2 regions of the Tistrella sp. genome follow, and region 1 is predicted to be linked to the other one. Evidence: riboswitches for the same ligand, from Rfam matches in the RefSeq annotation. Region 1 holds a riboswitch; the other holds the start of a gene.
The links. Region 1 has a riboswitch for thiamine pyrophosphate ahead of CMO28_RS17695 (ABC transporter ATP-binding protein). Riboswitches for the same ligand answer to the same signal wherever they lie in the genome.
Positions count from the first base shown of each region.

Region 1 (9,283 bases):
CGCCTCGGTGAAGGCGACGTCCATGGCATCCAGCACCATCCAGAGGGCGGCGATCAGCAGGGAATAGGCGCTTTGCAGCAGCACCGCGGTCAGCAGGCTGCGGGTGCGCACGATCGCGATCGCGACACCTGCCAGCATCAGCAGCAGGGCCATGTTCAGCAGATCGGCGGTCAGGATCGACCAGGGTCCGATGACGATCACGGGCGCGTCTCCCGATGGGCACCGGCAGAGGACGGCTCGGGCGTGTCGAGACGCCGGCCGGTCGGCTTCATGCCCGACACCAGCGCCGCATTGGCGACGATGTGCGAGGCGGTGGGCGAGGTGAAGAACAGGAACAGGCCGATGATGATCAGCTTCACGGTGACCAGGGTGAAGCCGGCCTGGACGCACATGCCCGCCAGCATCAGCCAGGCGCCGAAGGTGTCGATCATGCCCGCCGGATGCAGCCGGGTGTAGAAATCGGGCATCCGCACCAGGCCCACGGCGCCGGTGATCACGAACAGCGCCCCGCCCAGGATCAGGGCCCACGAGATCAGGTCGATGACCAGTGTCATGCGTGGCCTCCCTTGCGCTTTGCGGCGGCATCCATCTCGTCGGCGGCCACGTCCTCGGTGGTCAGGCTGCGGAGATGGCGGTGGCGCAGCAGCTTCAGGATCGCGACGGTGGCGATGAAGTTGATCAGCGCATAGGTCAGCGCCAGGTCGAGGAAATGCGGGCGTTCGGTCAGGAAGCCGATCACGGCCAGCAGCAGCACGATCTTGGTGCCGATGGCATTGGCGGCGAGCACCCGGTCGAAGAGGGTGGGCCCCAGAACGGCGCGGGCCAGGCCCAGCACCAGGGCGACGACAAGAGCGGCGGTGGCGGCGATGAACATCAGACACGGCCCTCCAGCGCAGTGCAGCGGCGGTCCATCTCACCTTCTCCCATCCCCTCCAGCGCGCTGGAATGCAGGGCGTGGGCGACGATCATACCGCCTTCGAAGTCGACCGAGACCGTGCCGGGCGTCAGCGTGATCGACTGGGCATAGATCACCCGGCCCAGATCGGTGGTCTGGCTGGTGGGCACCCGGGCCCAGGCGGGATCGATCGGGGCCAGGCCCCAGACGCGCTTGAAGACGTCGATGTTCGATTTGATGATCTCGACCGACAGCCAGAACCAGTAGGGAATTGCACGCGGCAGCATGCCGAGCGGCGCCCCTTCGCGGTCCAGGATGCCAAGCCAGCGTGCGATCCACACCGAAAAGGCGCAGGACAGCACGCCGAAGCCGATGATCAACGGCTTGTAAATGCCCGACATCAGCAGCCAGGTCGTGAGCAGTGCCAGAAACAGGCCGAAGGCTCGCGCCACCGCAGTCTCCCCTGAGTGGTTGGTCCCCTTGACGGCAAGGAGGCGCCGGCGCGCCTGCGGCCGAACGTCGTGTTCAGCCGGACGCAAAGCGGAGATGGCGCATGCAGAGCGCGTGTCCGTCCCGTCGAACAGCGTCCTCCCTGGCCCGCGTTTTTCCCAGGAAACCCGGGACGGGTCAAGGAAATCCGGACGAATTAAGTCCGATAAGTCCTTGGCATAGCATGAGACCGACCCGGCGCGTGGTAAAGGCAACGCCCGCTTGCGGCACATGGTCGCAAGCGGGCGTTTCAGGCTTGATCAAAGGAGAAAGGGAACCGTCTCAACGCCAGGCCTGGGCGTAGTCTTCGACCGGCTTCGGGGTGTCGATCAGCCCGGCCTCGTGCATGAAGGCGGCGAAATTGCGCCAGCGCCCGTAATCGAGGGCGGCCGGGCTGTGGGCGAAGCGCGGCAGCGTCGCCTCCAGCGACTTCCGGTTGCCTTCGTCCGCGATCTCGGGCCGGCCCTTGATGTACAGCTCCCAGGACTGATCGGGGTGGTTGATCAGGAACTGCACGCCCTTTTCCAGCGCGCGGTTGAAGGCGGCGAAGCGCGGATCGGCGGCCTTGTCGGCGCGGGCGGCGACGACCAGCTCGTCATAGGGCGGCACGCCGTGCTCTTCCACCAGGAAGGCGCGCCCGGGGCGGCCTTCCAGCGCCATCTGCACCAGTTCGACATTGCGATAGGCACCGATCACCGCATCCACCTGCCCCGACATCACCGAGGGGGCGAGGGCGAAGTTGACGTTGATCAGCGTGACGTCGTCGACGCTGAGCCCGGCGCTGGCCAGCATGCGGCCGAGCAGCGCGTCCTCGAAGCCCGCGACCGAATAGCCGATCCTGCGGCCCTTCAGATCGGCGAGCGTCTTCACCGGGCCGTCGGCCAGCGTGATGATGCTGTTGAGCGGGGTGGCGACCAGGGTCGAGACCCGCTTCAGCGGCAGACCCTCGTGCACCATGGCGATCAGCTGCGGCTGATAGGTGATGGCGAGATCGGCCCGGCCGGCGGCGACCAGCTTGGGCGGATCCGACGGATCGGCCGGGGCGATCATCTCCACCTCCAGCCCTTCCTCGGCGAAATAGCCCTTTTCCTGGGCGACCAGCAGGGGGGCATGGTCGGGGTTCACATACCAGTCGAGCAGCAGGGTCAGCTTTTCGGCCGCCTGGGCAGCCGGGGCCGCCAGGGCGGTGGCGGCAACCAGGGTGGCGGCCAGCAGACGGCGCATGCCGCGCCGCGTGGCAACACGCTGCGTCATGGGGCATCTCCTCCGGGAGTGGTGATATGGGTGCGGGGTGTCAGCTGCGCTGGCCGCCGTCGAGCGCATCCGCCTGCCAGGGCATGGCGGCGCGCAGCGCCCGGTCGACCACGAGATAGAGAACCAGGGTCAGGACGACCAGCACGGCGAGGGCCGCGAACATCTGGTCGGTCTTCATCCGGCCGTTGGCATGAAGCATCAGGTAGCCGAGGCCGGCGGACGAGCCGACCCATTCGCCGACCACGGCCCCGATCGGCGCCACCGCGGCCGCGACCCTGAGCCCCGAGGCGAGGGCCGGCAGCGCGGCGGGCAGGCGGATCAGCAGCAGGCTGCGCCGCCGCGATGCGCCCATCACCCGCGCCATGTCGAGCCAGCCGGGTTCGGTCCGCCTGAGGCCGTCCAGGAAGGCGACGGCGACGGGGAAGAAGATGATCAGCGCCGCCATCACGATCTTGGGCGCATAGCCATAGCCGAACCAGAGGGTCAGCAGCGGCGCCAGCGCAAAGACCGGCAGGGCCTGGGCGCCCACCATCACCGGCATCATCCAGCGGCCGAGCCTGGGCGCACCGGCGATCGCCAGCGCCGAGGTGACGCCGACGGCCGTGCCGGCGCCAAGCCCGAGCGCGATTTCAAGCGCGGTGACCGCGGCGTGATCGGCCAGCAGCGCCCGGTTGGTCCAGATCGCCTGCGCCACCTGGTCGGGGGCGGGCAGCAGGAAGGGCGGCAGCCCGGTCGCGAGCACGGCCGCCCACCAGACGGCGATCAGCCCGGCCACCGCCACCAGCCCGCGCCACCAGGCGCCCGAAGCCTGTCCGGTCATGCGCGCACCTCCAGCACCGCCATCAGCCGGGCCAGCCGGTCGCCCAGATCGGCGGCATCCACCGGGCGCGGCACCGGGCCGGGCGGGGCGGCGACCGCCATCGGCCGGGCCGGGTTGCCGGTCAGCACCACGATCTCGTCGCCCATGCGCAGCGCTTCCAGCGGATCATGGGTCACCAGCAGCACGGTGCGGCCGCGCAGCATGCGGCAGGCCAGATCCTGCAGCCCGTGGCGGGTGACGGCATCGAGCGCGCCGAAGGGCTCGTCCATCAGCACCACCGGCCGGTCTTCCATCAGCGTCCGGGCCAGGGCGACGCGCTGGCGCATGCCGCCCGACAGGGCCGCGGGGCGCAGCGCCGAGGTGCCGGCCAGGCCCAGCCGGTCGAGCAGGTCGAGCGCGCGGACACGGTCGGCTTTCCTGCCGCGCAGCCGGTCGCCCAGCGTGACGTTGTCGATGACCCGCGCCCAGGGCATCAGCAGGTCCTGCTGGGCCATCCAGGCGATCCGGCCGTCGAGCGGCCGGCCGTCGGAGGCGGCAACCCGGCCGCGTTCCTGCCCCGCGACATCGAGGCCCGCGATCAGGCGCAGCAGCGTGGTCTTGCCCGAGCCGCTGGCGCCCAGAAGGGCGGTGATGCGGCCGGCGGCGATGTCGAGGCAGAGCCCGTCGGTCACAAGCCGCCCGCCCGGGCGGATGGTGACGTCGGCGAGATGCAGGGCAGGCGCCTGCATCCGGGCCGCGGGCTCTGCGGTCAGCGGATGGATGAGGGGACGGATGTCGTCGGGCATGGCATGCGCACTTGTTCCTCCGCCGGTGCGAACCGGATCAGGTTCAGGGGTCGTTCCGAACCGGGAACCTCTCAGCCGCCGCACCGCGGCTCCCCCCAAGTGAAGGCCGAACTATGCACCGGCGGTATCCAGGGTGCAAGATCCCATGGCATCCCTTGCGTAAGGCGCGTGTTTTCGCAGGGCCTGAGCGTTCCGGTTGCGCGCAGGCCCGGGCAGGAGTATGACCGAAGACGCACCACGGTCATCCCAGGGTCCGGGCGCCCTTCGGGCGTTGCGTCCCGAGGGGGGCTGCGGTGCAGGCTCCGCCACGTCCCCCGACCGCACCAAGCCGCGACGGCCGACGCGACGACCGCCTTTCAGAGGTATGTCTGGTGCATGCCTGGGAAGGCAGACGACGGTAACGGCCGCGTGAGCCCCCGACGAGGAACGCGCATGCTGGACCAGGTCCTGAACCGGTGCCGCAGAGGCTACCGGGCATCGCTCTGTCTGTTGATCGCAACCATGATGCTGGCCGCCAACTGCGCCTGGGCCTGGCCGGCGGTGGCGGCGAGATCCTGGCCAAGCGCGGTGATCCAGGCCCAGGCCCTGCCGGAACAGCCGCTGGAGCCGCTGGCGATCCGGCCGGCCGAGGGCGGCAAGGCGCGCATGTTCCGGGTGGAGGTCGCCCGCTCGCACGAGGCGCGGACCATGGGGCTGATGTTCCGCTCCGATCTCGACGCCGATCGCGGCATGCTGTTCGTCTTCCCCGAGGGCAGCCAGCCGACCATGTGGATGCGCAACACCTATGTGCCGCTCGATATGCTGTTCCTGGATGCCGAGGGCGTGGTGGTCGACATCGCGGCCGATACCGTGCCGCTGACCGACACGCCGATCGGCTCCAAGCATGCCGCACGTGCGGTGCTGGAGCTGAATGCCGGCACCGCCCGGCTGCTCGGCATCCGCCCGGGCGACACGGTGGTGCATGCGGAATTCCCGCTCGACTGATCGCCAGCCCCAGAGAGAATGCCGGTGAAGGAGATGCCGGTGGAGATCTTCGACCTCGATCAGCTCAGATCCTATACCCTCGGCGACCGGGATCTCGAAGACGAGGTCTTCGGCCTGTTCGAAGCCGGGGCGCTGGATTATCTGACGGCGCTGGAGGCAGCCCTTGGCGCGGGCGGCGAGGCCTGGCGGCGCGCGGCCCATGGCTTCAAGGGGTCTGCCGCCAATCTGGGGGCGAGGGCGCTTGCCGCAGAACTGGCCGCGGCCGAGCCGCTGGCGACAGCCGATGCCGCCGCCCGGGCGGCGGCGCTGCACACCATCCGTCATCTGTTCGAGCACAGCCGGGCGGTGTTCCGCAACCGGCCCTGATTCCGCCGCGCCAAACTCGCCGCGCCAATCTCGCGGTGACGGCGCGATGTCACCGACATGGTCTTACCCCCGGACGCGGAAGATGCCATATGCTGGTCCGCGGCGGCACCAGCCTGCCGCCCTCCCTGCGGACCAAGACCCTCCCGAGGACCCATGCCCATGCCGCCGCCCAAGCCGGCCGGAACCCGACGCTATCTGATCACCCTGGCGGCGACGGAAACCCCGTCGACCGGACGAGGGCTCGCCGCCGCCGCCGCCGATACCGCCCGCCGTGCCCGCGGCCTGCAGGCAGAGGCCGAGCGTCTCGGCCTGGCCGATCATCTGGTCTGGATCGGGCCGCCCACCGCCTTCGGCATGGTGCCGGTCGCCTGCACGGCCGAACTGGTGGAGGCGCTTCGCGCGAGCCCGGTGGTTGCGCGGATCGAGGCGGAAGCCGACTAGATCATGCCCGGCCGGCGGATGCCTGCTCGTCCCAATGGCGGAGCGGCAGCACCTGTCCGTCGGCCCGCACCCGCCTGAGTGCGCCGAGATCGAGCGTGGCGATGGTCCAGCCCGGCTGATCGAGCCCGCCCTGCGCCACCACCCCGTCATCGGGCAGGCCACGATCGGGCGGCGCGAAGATGCCCGCCGCCCCCCGGTTCACATCCACCGCTTCCGGCCAGTCGGCCACCCCGACGGTGGGGGACTGGATCACGAAGCACTGGCCTTCCAGCGCCCGCGCCCGGGCTGCGACCCGCACCCGGTGATAGCCGGCGGCGCTGTCGGTGCAGCTGGGCACCAGCACGATTTCGGCGCCGGCCGCGACCATGTCGCGCACCTCCAGCGGGAATTCCGCGTCATAGCAGATGGCGATGCCGATGGTGCCGATGGCGGTGTCGAAGACCCGCCGGGCATCGCCCGGGCCGATCCCCCAGCTTTCCCGTTCGAACCGGGTCATCATCCGCTTGTCCTGATGCGCGGCGCTGCCGTCGGGGGCCACCAGCCAGCAGCGGTTGACCGGCAGGCCATGGGCCGGATCGCGCACCGGCAGGCTGCCGGTCAGCAGATGAATGCGGTGGTGGCGGGCAAGCCGCCGGTGCAGATCCAGCCAGACCCCGGCCATGTCCGAGGCGGCATCGATATCCGCCGCGAGGTCGCCGGGTCGCCAGCGGGGCGAGAGCACCCCCGCCTCTATGCCGCCATATTCGGGGAACACCGCCAGCTCGGCGCCGCCGGCCACGGCCTGGCCGAGCCATTGGTCGAGACGTGCGTCCAGCGCCTGAAGACTGTCGGGCCGTGCAACCGGCCAGGCGGCCACGGCGACGGTGATCCGCTCGGGGCCGAGTGCCGGGGCGCTGCGGCCGCGGGCGGGACGTGCGGTGATGCCGGTCAAAGCGCGCGCGCCCAGAACTGCATGGGCTTGGCCGTCTCTTCGGCCTCGTCCAGGTCGCGCCACGAGATTTCCCCCACCGCGCCGGCCACGGGTTCATAGCCCCGGCGGCGCCAGAACCCGTCGAGCGGCACGAAGCCCGCCGGGCGGCGCGGGTGGTCGTCGGGCCTGACCACGCCGCAGAAACAGGCATGGCTCATCCTGCCTGGCGCCCGGGCATGGGCTTCCCGGGCGTTGAAGAAGCCGACGCCGATCCCGGTGCCGCGCCAGGGGGCGAGCAGCACCGACTCGCCGAAATAGAACAGCCGGTCGATGTCGTAGCCCGCCTGCCGCATGGGGCCGGCCAGGGTTTCGGGCTCGTGGCGCATCGGCAGGCCGGTGGCGGCGCCGACCACCCGGCCGGTCGCCACCTCGATCGCGGCCACGATCACGCTGCCCGGGGCCTCGGCATAGGTGGCGAGATAGCGGCGCTCGTAGTCGAGGTCGCCGTCATAGAGATAGGGCCAGTCGCGGAACACGGCGATGCGCAGGGCCGCCAGATCGTCGAGCCGGTCGTGCAGCGCCCGGCCGGTCAGACTTTCGATATGGATCGCGGCGGACATGGCGGCCCCTTCGTCAGCTCGGCTCACCCTCCCGATAGCCTTGCGGCACCCCGCCCGTCAACCATAGGCGAGCTTCAGCCCCGCCCGCGGCCAGGGCAGGCTGACCAGCCGCCCGGTGCCCGACAGGGTGACATAGGCGGTCTTCAGCCCGGGGCCGCCGAAACAGATATTGGTGGTGTAGGGGTCGTCGAAGGGCACGAAATCGATCACCGGCCCGTCGGGCGCATAGACCTCGATGCCGCCGATGCGCAGCGAGGCGACGCAGATATTGCCGCAGGCTTCCACCGCCAGGCTGTCATAGCGCCGGAAGCCGGGAGCCGGGCCCATCAGCCGCGGATGCTCGACCTCGGGCCAGCTTTGCGGCGCCAGTTCTCCCGGGCCGGTGATGGTCCAGGCCCAGAGCCGGCCGGTGGTGGTCTCGGCGGCATAGACCGTGCGGCCGTCGGGCGAGAGGCCGATGCCGTTCGGGTTGCTGACCGGCCAGGCGGCGGTGCGGATCAGCGAGCCGTCGGCCCTGGCGTAGTGGATGGCGCCGTGATCGGTCCGGTCGTGGAAGGTCTTGCCCAGATCGGTGAACCAGAACCCGCCCTGATCGTCAAAGACGATGTCGTTGGGGCCGCGCAGGCCCCGGCCATCGCTTTCGGTATAGAGCACCTCGACCTTGCCGGTCTCGGGATCGACCCGCTCGATCCGCCCGCCCGACCAGTCGGCGGGCGTGCCGGCGGGTTTGGTGAAGCCCTTGTCGACCGTCCATTCGAAGCCGCCATTGTTGCAGATATAGAGCATGCCGTCGGGGCCGATCGCGGCGCCATTGGGGCCGCCGCCGGGCTCCGCCACGGTCAGCTTGCGGCCATCGGGCATCACCCGGGTGATGCGGCCGGCGGCGATCTCGACCAGGATCACCGAGCCGTCGGGCATGGCGACCGGCCCCTCGGGGAAGGCCAGACCTTCGGCGAGCAGGGTGACGGGGGGGGTCTCGGACATGGGCGATCCTCCTGGGTGGTCTTCGTGTGTTTTGCGAAGCCTAGCGCGATCTGCACTGCACCGCGCGGCCGGTCTGTCCGATGGCCGGTCTGCGGAATTGCAGCCGTGGGCCGGGCGGATCATGATGGCCCGATGGAGACGCCCACCGATGACACTGGCGTGGCCGGGCCGGTCTTCTGGACCATCGGCCATTCCGACCACCCGATCGACCGCTTCGTCGCCCTGCTTCGGGCGGCGGAGATCACGGCCGTGGCCGATCTGCGCTCGGTTCCGTGGTCCCGGCGTCATCCGCAATTCGGGGCCCGGCCGCTGGCGGCGGCGCTGAAGACGGCCGGCATCGCCCATGTGCCGCTGGGGGCCGAGCTGGGCGGCCGGCCGCCCGCCGATGCCGATCCGGAGCGGCTTGCCGAGGCGCGGGCGCGCGGCATCGCCCGCCTGCTCCACGGCGCCCGCCAGCATCGCATCGCGCTGATGTGTGCCGAACGCGACCCGCTGGACTGCCATCGCTTCCATCTGGTCTCGCCGCTGTTGAGGGCGGCGGGGGCGCAATTGGTGCATCTGACGCCCGATGGCGGGGCCGAGAGCGACGGGGCGGCGCTGGAACGCCTGGCCCGCAGCCGTCCGGCCCCGGCCGCAATTGGCGATCTTTTCGGCAGCTAGCCTGCAAGTGCCGCTGCCATCGGCGCATCGGCCAGGCCCTGGATGAACCAGTGCGGATAGACCGGGGCAAGGGCC
Region 1 is NZ_NYWI01000054.1:21,103-30,385, reverse strand. Features, by position in the region: gene CMO28_RS17725 (DUF4040 domain-containing protein) at 1-201, opposite strand, end outside; gene mnhG (monovalent cation/H(+) antiporter subunit G) at 198-554, opposite strand; gene CMO28_RS17715 (monovalent cation/H+ antiporter complex subunit F) at 551-874, opposite strand; gene CMO28_RS17710 (Na+/H+ antiporter subunit E) at 874-1,347, opposite strand; gene CMO28_RS17705 (ABC transporter substrate-binding protein) at 1,667-2,638, opposite strand; gene CMO28_RS17700 (ABC transporter permease) at 2,679-3,458, opposite strand; gene CMO28_RS17695 (ABC transporter ATP-binding protein) at 3,455-4,243, opposite strand; TPP riboswitch at 4,241-4,349, opposite strand; gene CMO28_RS17690 (DUF192 domain-containing protein) at 4,676-5,227, shown strand; gene CMO28_RS17685 (Hpt domain-containing protein) at 5,267-5,593, shown strand; gene CMO28_RS17680 (hypothetical protein) at 5,753-6,034, shown strand; gene CMO28_RS17675 (carbon-nitrogen hydrolase family protein) at 6,036-6,965, opposite strand; gene CMO28_RS17670 (GNAT family N-acetyltransferase) at 6,962-7,564, opposite strand; gene CMO28_RS17665 (SMP-30/gluconolactonase/LRE family protein) at 7,622-8,548, opposite strand; gene CMO28_RS17660 (DUF488 family protein) at 8,681-9,208, shown strand; gene CMO28_RS17655 (aldo/keto reductase) at 9,205-9,283, opposite strand, start outside.

Region 2 (9,283 bases), on a different contig from region 1:
CCTCCAACCCGACCGGCTGGGTGATGCCCAGGGAGCAGATGGCCGAGTTGGTGCACATCGCCCGCGCCCGCGGACTCTGGATCTTCTCGGACGAGGTCTACGGCCTGTTCGTCGACGGCGACCGGCCGGCACCTTCCTTCCTTGAGGTGACGGAGCCCGATGACCGTCTGCTGGTCACCAACACCTTCTCCAAGAACTGGTGCATGACCGGCTGGCGTGCCGGCTGGGTGATCTTCCCCGACGGCATGTCGCGGGTGTTCGAGAACCTGTCCCAGTACAACACCACCGGCGTCGCCACCTTCATTCAGCAGGCCGCCATCTCGGCCCTGAACGAGGGCGATCCCGGCGTCAGGGCGCTGGTCGCCCGCACCATGGCCGCCCGCGACGTGCTGCTCGATGCGCTGGCCGGCATCCCCGAGATCACGGTGGTGAAGCCCGATGGCGGCTTCTACCTGTTTTTCGGCGTGCGCGGCATGAACGACGCCTTCTCCACCGCCGTGCGCATCCTGCGCGAAGCGGGCGTCGGGCTCGCCCCCGGCTCCGCCTTCGGCCCCGGCGGCAGCGGCTATCTGCGCCTGTGCTTCGCCATCGATCCGGCGCTCGCCGCCGAGGCGGCCCGGCGGCTCGACGCCTTCTTTGCCGGCACCCGGGAGACTTAGTCCCGGCGACAGGGTTAGCCCCGGCGACAGTCCCGGATGGCCCCGGCGATCAGCCGGGCCGCGGCCTCGGGATCGGGCTGGCCGCAGATGGCCGAGACCACCGCCAGCCCCTCGGCGCCCGACGCCAGCACCGGCGCCACATGCTCCGCCTTCAGCCCGCCGATGGCCACCGCCGGCACGGGCGACAGCGCCACCAGCCGGGCAAGGCCGTCGAAACCGGTCGGCGGCTCGTGATCCGGCTTGGTCTGGGTCGCAAAGACGGGGCCCGCCCCCACATAGTCGACGACCGCCGGATCGACCACCCGTACCGCCGCCTCGGTCTCGACCGACAGGCCCAGGATCATCCGGGGCCCGACCCGGCGGCGGGCCTCTGCCGCGGGCATGTCGCCCTGGCCGACATGCAGCCCATGGGCACCGATCGCCACCGCGGCCTCGACATCGTCGTTCACGATCAGCGGCACGCCGGTTCCGTCCAGCACCGACATGAGCGCCCGGCCGGTCTCGATCAGCCCGGCCGTGCCGGCTGCCTTGTCACGCAGCTGAACGATCGTCGCCCCGCCGGCAACGGCGGCGCGGGTGGTCTCCACCATCGATCGCGCCCGACAGAGATCGGGGTCGAGAACAAGATAGAGCGAGAGATCGAAACGCTTCATGCCGGCCGGATCCTTTCCCCCGCCTCGAGCGCCGGGGCTTCGAGACCATGCAGCGCATCCAGGAAGCGCATGGCGAAGGAGCCGGGGCCCTCTGCCCCCCGTTCCGCCGCCTCTCCCGCCGCCGCGAAGGTGGCGAGCGCCGCGACCGTCGCTTCGAACGGGGCGTCGGGGGCCACGGCCGTGAAGGCGCCGACCAGGCAGGTGAGCGAGCAGCCGAGCGCCGTCACCTTCGGCATCAGCGCCGAGCCGCCCGAGATCCGCGCCGCCCGCCTGCCGTCGGTCACGAAATCCACCGGGCCGGTCACCGCCACCACCGCGCCATGGGCCCGCGACAGCCGCCGGGCCGCCTCTTCCGCCTGTTCCACCGGATCGCCGGCATCCGCCCCCTGGCCGGCGCTGACCCCGCCATCGAGCGCGATGATCTCGGACGCATTGCCGCGCACTACACTGGGCCGCAAGGCCAGCAGCTCGGCGGCCACACGTCGCCGGTAGCCGGTCGCGAAATGGGCGACGGGGTCCAGCACCCAGGGTCGTCCGGCGGCCATGGCGCCCGCAATCGCCGCTTTCATGCCGCCGACCCAGCCGGGGGAAAGGGTGCCGATATTGACGGTCAGTGCGCCGGCAAGGCCCGCGAACTCACCCGCCTCTTCCTCGGCATGGACCATGGCCGGAGAGGCGCCGGCGGCGAGCAGCACATTGGCCGCCACGTTCATCGCCACATAATTGGTAATGCACTGCACCAGCGGCGCAGTCTGCCGCATGCGGGCATGGAGTTCAGCGGCACCGGCGGTCTTCTGCGAGGTCATTCCGGTTCCTCCCTCTCTCGGTCTTGATCGACCCGGCCCGCACCGGCAGAGAGGGAGAGGTTTCGAAACGCCGCCTCCCCCGCGCCTCATCGGGCTGCAGGGGCCGGCCATCCGCACCATCCCTCCGCCAGTATGAACTGGATCAGGTTCTTCGGGTCCCTGCGCTGCCTTGCGGCCCGGCAGAATCTCAGCCCCTTGTCGGGACACCCCTGGTGAGGTCTTCAGACTGCGCGCCGCCCGGGCGCGGTGTCAACAGTGCCGATCAGACCCGGGTCGACAGCCAGATCGCAAGCCGGGAGCCCGTGCCGATCAGCGCCTTCATCGCCTTGTAGCCGGTCGCCTGTTCGGCGCCATGGGCAAGGCCGGTATCGCGATGCTCCAGCTCTTCCGCGCGAAAACGCTCGATCGTGTCGCGGAGCGGCGCTTCGTCGGGGCCAAGTGCGGCAGACTGGGCGCGATAGTGGCGGTCGATCTCTTCCTCGACCGCAACCGTGCAGGCCATCGCCGCCCGCGGCCCCATGGCGGCGGTCACCGCCCCCAGCGCGAAACCCGCGGCATGCCAGACCGGTGACAGCAGGGTCGGGCGCACCCGGCGGTCGACCATCATCCGGTTGAAGGTCTCCAGATGTACCCGTTCCTGATCTGCCATATGGCGGATGGTGGCGCCATGCGGACCCTTGCCCATCACCGCCAGCTGGCCGGCATAGATCCGGGCGGCACCATATTCCCCCGCCTGATCGACCCGGATCATGCGTTCGACCAGGGTGCGGGGATCGGGATCGCCGGGCAGGATACGCGCGGCGGTGGGGCGGCCGTCTGTCGGGCGGGGCTCGTCGGTCATGTCAGGGCGGTCTCCGGTCGGGGATGATCCGGCGAAGGATCCTCCGGTCGGCTTGTCAGCCATGCCTGAAGATACGCCGCGCGCCGCCCGCGGCAATCCCCGCCAGCAGAACCGACAGCAGCGCATTCCACCCCGCCATGCTGATCCCCAGCAGCGACCAGACGATATCGGTGCACGCGGCACGCGGTGCGCCGGCAATGGCGGCCCGCAGCGCGGCCAGATCCTGGGCACCGCCGCCTTGGGCCGTGCTCATCGTGCAGGCGGCGCTTGCCTCCACCCAGCCCTGCTCGACGCCCACATGGTAGAGGCCGATGCCGCCGGTCACCAGCAGCAGTACCGTGATCAGCAGCAGCCCCCAGCCCTGCACCCGCCGCGAGGGCCCGAGCGCCGTCAGCGCACCTGCCGCCACCACCACGCCCAGATGCGGCCAGCGCTGCTGCAGGCAGAGCACGCAGGGCTCCAGCCCGCCCAGGACCTGAAAGCCGAGGGCGCCGGCCAGCAGGGCAAGGCTGGCGGCCCCCAGAAAGGGCAGCAGCGGATCGATCCCACGGGCACGCAGGCGTGCCGCCATCAGGTCGACGGGCTTGGTGAGCAGGGACATGGGGCGCGTTCTCTCCGGCATGTCGGACGGCCGCACGGGCGGCCGGGCGGGCCATCCTGCGGCAGGGCCTGCGACCGTTCCGTGACGTGTGTCACGGCGGCTCGACGGATGCCGCGAGTGTGGCTAGGATCGACCGGACAAGCAAGTCGCACTCCGCACACACCGGACAAGGGTCGTGCGGCCCCCTGCGACGCCTCGTCTCGCCAGCGGAGATCCGTGCATCATGGCCCGCAGCACCCGGACCGCCGTGTCCGCCTGTCCCGTCCCCGCCCCGGACTTCATGCAGATTATCTACCTGGGGTTGATGAGACTGGTGGCGCTGCGACGATGGGCCGCTGCAACCGTCGTCGCCGGCCTGCTCTCGGCATCGGGTCAGGCCGCCGCCCAGGAAGAGGCGATGCGCTTCTTCCGCATCGGCACGGGATCGACCGGCGGGACCTATTTCCCGATCGGCGGCATCATCGCCAATGCGGTCAGCAACCCGCCCGGTTCCCGCCCCTGCGAGGATGGCGGCGCCTGCGGCATTCCGAACCTGGTCGCCGTGGCGGTCACCACCCGCGGGTCGGTCGACAATCTCAACCTGCTGAACGACGGCCAGGTCGACAGCGGCCTCTCCCAGGCCGATATCGCGGTTCTGGCCGAGGCCGGTCGCGGCGCCGAAATCGGCGCGCCCTCCATGCCGGATCTGCGCGCCATCGCGAGCCTCTACCCTGAAAGCCTGCATGTGGTGGCCAGGGTCGGGGCCGGCATCACCGATCTCAAGGATCTGGTGGGCAAGCGGGTATCGCTCGACCGCACCGGATCCGGCACCCTGGTCGACGCCCGGCTGGTGCTGGCTGCAGCGGGCATTCCGCTCGACAGGATCAAGGTCGAGAACCTCGATCCCGAGGTGGCCGTCGACCATCTGCGCGACGGCTCGCTCGACGCGATGTTCTTCATGAGCGGCTATCCCGCGGTCTCGATCGGGGCCGCGATCCGCGACGGGGTCGCGAACCTGGTGCCGCTGGCACCCGAACTGCGCGGCGCCCTGGTCGAAAAACACCCCTTTTTCGTGGAAGACGTCATCCCCCGCGATGCCTATGACCTGGCAGCCCCGGTGGGCACGGTCAGCGTGCGCGCACTCTGGGTGGTGCGCGAGGGTCTGGATGCCGAACTGGTCTATGGCCTGACCCGGGCGCTGTGGAGCACGCCCACTCGCGGCCTGCTGGATGCCGGCCATGCCAAGGGACGGCTGATCCGGCCCGAGACCGCCACGCTCGGCGTCGGCATCCCGCTTCATCCGGGGGCGGAGCGCTTCTATGCCGAATGGCGGGCGGCCCGCGACAAGGCGGCCGCCGAGGGCAAGCCGGCCGATGCCGATGCGGCCCCGGATGCCCCATCCGGCAGCCCGCCCGAAGCGGCACCGCTGGATGATCTGGGCAGCGAGCCCGCGGCCACGCCCGAGGCACCGGCGACACCGGATGCACCGATGCCCGAACCCAAGCCCGGCACCCCCGCCAGCTGAGCCGCATCATCTGACGGTACCGGATGATGATCCCCCGGGCTTGACGGCGGCGCCCCGGGCGCTGACCTTGTCGATTGGCGCGATTTTCCGCATCCATCGATCGAGGAGCCCCGCACGTCCATGGCCGAGATCCCGAGCCTGTCGCGTGACCGCGACGCCGCCGCCCTGCCGCTGACCCTGGTGACCGAGCGCGATTTCGCCGCCTGGCGCGATGCTGCCGAGCCCCGGATCGCGGCCTGGCTTTCGGCGCAGGGCTTCAAGCCGCGGCAGGGTGCACATGCGCTGCTGCCCGATGCCGAGGGCGGCATCGCCGGCGCCGTGATGGTGACCGCAGCGGAACCGGGCCCCTGGGCTATCGGCGATCTGGCCCAGAAGCTGCCCGAGGGCCGCTGGCGGCTGGATCCGGAACCGACCGATCCCCGGCTCGTCACGAACCTCGCCATGGGCTGGGCGCTGGGCGCCTATCGGTTCGACCGCTATCTGGGTCGCACCGAGGATCGCCGGGCCCCGGCCACCCTGGTGGTGCCGGCCGCGGCCGATCAGGTGCGGCTGGCCGCCCTGGTCCAGGCGATTTCCCATGGCCGCGACCTGATCAACACCCCCGCCGAGGATATGGGCCCGCACGAGCTGGCGCTTGCAGCCCGGCGGATCGCCGAGAATGCCGGCGGCCGCTATGACGAGATCGTCGGCGACAATCTGGTCCAGCGGAATTTCCCGGCGATCCATGCCGTCGGCCGGGCCAGCACCCGGCCGCCGCGGCTGATCGATTTCAGCTGGGGCGACGAAAGCCATCCCAGGGTCACCCTGGTCGGCAAGGGGGTCTGCTTCGACAGCGGCGGGCTCGACATCAAGCCGGCCTCGGCCATGCGGCTGATGAAGAAGGATATGGGCGGCGCCGCCCATGTGCTGGCGCTGGCGCGGATGATCATCGACACCAACCTGCCGGTGCGGCTGAGAGTGCTGATCCCGACGGTGGACAACGTCATCGCCGGCGATGCCTTCCGCCCCGGCGACGTGCTCAAGACCCGCGCCGGCATCTCGGTCGAGGTGGGCGACACCGATGCCGAGGGACGGCTGATCCTGGCCGATGCCCTGGCCGAGGCGGCGCGTGACATGCCTGAACTGCTGATCGACGTCGCCACCCTGACCGGCGCCGCCCGGGTGGCGGTCGGCACCGAAATCGCCGCCTTCTTCGCCGAAGACGACGCTCTGGCCGCGGCCCTGGAAAGTGCTGCCCGTACCGAAGACGATCCGGTCTGGCGCCTGCCGCTGCATCGCGCCTATCGCCACATGCTCGACAGCAAGATCGCCGATATCTGCAATGTCAGCGGCGGCGGTTTCGCCGGGGCGACCACGGCCGCTCTGTTCCTGGATGCCTTCGCGGGCGAGGCGCGCAAGGGCTGGCTGCATCTGGACCTGATGGCCTGGAACACGCGCAATCGCCCGGGCCGGCCGGAAGGTGGCGAAATCATGGGCGTGCGGGCGCTCTACCGGATGATCGCCGACCGCTGGGCGCCTTCGGCCTGACATCCGGAGCGCGGGCCTGATCGGCAATCAACAACCGCAAAGCGGAATTTGCCCAATCTTCGCAAGGCGCCCTGCGTCGGTTCTGGCAGACTTTGATCTGCAAGAAGAACCAGCGCAGGGAGACGCCCCCCGATGTCACGTACAGCCCTTACCCGGCGCGGCCTCGCCGCACCGCTTGCGGCACTCGCCGCCCTTGTGGCCATCGCCGCCACGCCGGTCACCGCCGCCGAGATGCCCCGCCCGAATGCCGCCCAGGGCGACGGCGGGGTCTCGGCCTTTTACGACTGGACCGGCAGCATCCCGGATCAGGCCGGCCTGCTGCTCCGGACCGAACCCCTGCCCGCAAAGCTGGGCCTGCCCGGGGCCGGCCAGCAGATGCGCATCCTCTACACCTCGACCGACGGCGTTTCGGGTGACGGACCCGTGGTGGTCTCAGGTGCGCTGTTCGTGCCCAAGGGTCGGCCGCCGGCCGGCGGCTGGCCGCTGCTCGCCTGGGCGCATGGCACGGTCGGCGTGGCCGATGCCTGCGCACCCTCGTGGACCGGGCGGTCCAGGCGCGATGTCGACTATCTGGGCCGGTGGCTGCGCGAAGGCTTCGCGATCGTCGCTACCGATTATCAGGGCCTGGGCGTCGCCGGCCCGCACCCCTATCTCGCCACCCGGCCCGAAGCCTACAGCACGCTCGATTCGGTCCGCGCCGTGCAGTCGGGCCAGAAAGAACTGGGGGTCGCCCTTGCCGACCGGGTGGTGCTGATCGGCCAGTCCCAGGGCGGCGGCGCCGCCTTTGCGACCGCCGCCTTCGCACCGGACTATGCCCCCGATATCGACATCCGCGGCACGGTCTCGACCGGCATTCCCTATCTGACACCGCAGCTGATGACCGCGGTCGCCAAGGCCAATCCCGACAAGGTCGACCCGACCATCGCCTATCTGCTCTATATCGGCCTGCTGGCCGAACAGGCCCCGACCAAAGCCGATGTCAGCCAGATGTTCACGCCCAAGGCGATGCCGGTGCTGAACCAGGCCCGCACCGGCTGCGTGATGCCGATCTTCAAGGCAGTCACCGATGCCGGCCTCACCCGCGGCAACGCCATGACCCCCAAGGCCATCGAGGTGATCACCGGGCTTGCGCCGTCGCTCGCCTATCCGACGGTCAAGCTGGCCCATCCGCTGTTCGTCGGCACCGGCGCCGAAGATCATGACGTGCCGCCGGCGATGCAGAAGGCGGTGGTCGATGCCGCCTGCGCCGCGGGCACCGTGGTTCAGGCCCATGTCTATCCGGGGCTCGACCATTCGGGGGCCGTCAACGGCTCGCTCAAGGACAGCGTGCCCTTCGTGCGCCAGGTGATGGCAGGCAAGCCGGTCAGCTCGACCTGCGGCGCATCCTGAGCGGGGCTTCCGCCACCTCCTCCCGCGGCTCGGTCGCCGCCCGTGTCGCCGCATCCGTGGCGGCACGGTCCGGGTGGATCTCGGCATGCTCGGCCTCGAGCAGGGCCCGCTTCACCCGCTCTCCCCAGCGATAGCCGGCGAAACCGCCCTGTTCGGGCAGCACCCGATGGCAGGGGACCAGCAGGGAGATCTTGTTGGTGGCGCAGGCCCGCCCGACAGCCCGGGCTGCGCCGGGATTGCCCAGCGCCCGGGCGAGCGCCCCATAGGTGGTGACGGTGCCGGCCGGCAGCCGGCGCAACGCCTCCCAGACCCTGAGGGTGAAGGCGCCCGCCCGCAGATCCAGCGGCAGGCCGTGATCATCCAGCCGGGCGGCATCGCGGGTCAGCCCGTCCAGCACCACTTGGGCGGCGCGGCCGATCAGCGGATGGTCGGCTGCGGCCTCCACCCGCAGGGCCGCGGGAAAATCGACCGCAAGCCCCCTGAGCAGGGCCGCATCGTCGGGATCGATCGCGATCATCGCGATCCCGCGTTCGGTCGCCGCGATCAGCAGCCGGCCATGCGGGCAGTCGAAGATCCGCCACGACACCACCTCGCCGGCCCCGCCGGCCGCAAAGCGCCCGGGCGCCATGCCCAGCCCCGCCGCACCGCCGTCATAGACCCGGGCGGGGCCGCCGAAGCCGGCGGTATAGACCGCCTCGGTGACGCTTTCCCCCGCCTTCAGGGCCGCGCGGAACCGGCGGCGCTTCAGCCCGCGCAGCATCTCGGCCGGCGCCACCCCCAGCACCCGGCCGAAGGCGCGCGCCAGCCGCCGGGTCTCCACCCCCAGCAGGCTGGCAAGTTCCGTCGCCCCCGGGACCTCTTCGCGCCGGTCGATGGCGCCCATGGCGGAGAGGACCAGCTTCTGTTCAGGCCCCAGCGCCTGTGCCTCTGGCGCACAGCGCTTGCAGGCGCGGAAACCGGCCGCCTCGGCGGCATGGGCGTCGGGATAGAAGCGGACATTCTCGCGATTGGGCAGCCGGGCAGGGCAGCCCGGCCGGCAGTAGATGCCGGTGGTGATCACGCCCAGGCGGAAAGCATCGGCAAAGCGGCGGTCCCGGTCGGCGACGATGCGCCAGAGCCGGTCGTCGCCGACCTGATCGCCGGCAAGCGCCAGCACGTCGGCCGGCGCCGCAAGGTCGACGGGTACAGAACGTTCGATGGGATCAGAGGCCATGGGTCGGGTTTCCTCCCGGCAGATCAAGGGGATCGATTGCCCCCATCCTGCACCCATGGCCCCCGCCACACCATCCGCGACCGGACAGGG
Region 2 is NZ_NYWI01000030.1:224,684-233,966, reverse strand. Features, by position in the region: gene CMO28_RS10000 (pyridoxal phosphate-dependent aminotransferase) at 1-659, shown strand, start outside; gene thiE (thiamine phosphate synthase) at 674-1,312, opposite strand; gene thiM (hydroxyethylthiazole kinase) at 1,309-2,118, opposite strand; TPP riboswitch at 2,220-2,339, opposite strand; gene CMO28_RS09985 (demethoxyubiquinone hydroxylase family protein) at 2,381-2,959, opposite strand; gene CMO28_RS09980 (disulfide bond formation protein B) at 3,015-3,560, opposite strand; gene CMO28_RS09975 (TAXI family TRAP transporter solute-binding subunit) at 3,841-5,064, shown strand; gene CMO28_RS09970 (leucyl aminopeptidase family protein) at 5,185-6,591, shown strand; gene CMO28_RS09965 (lipase family protein) at 6,724-7,980, shown strand; gene CMO28_RS09960 (bifunctional transcriptional activator/DNA repair enzyme AdaA) at 7,955-9,193, opposite strand.
Region 2: it holds a riboswitch for thiamine pyrophosphate, as region 1 does, so the genes downstream of both, thiM (hydroxyethylthiazole kinase) here and CMO28_RS17695 (ABC transporter ATP-binding protein) in region 1, are expected to answer to the same signal.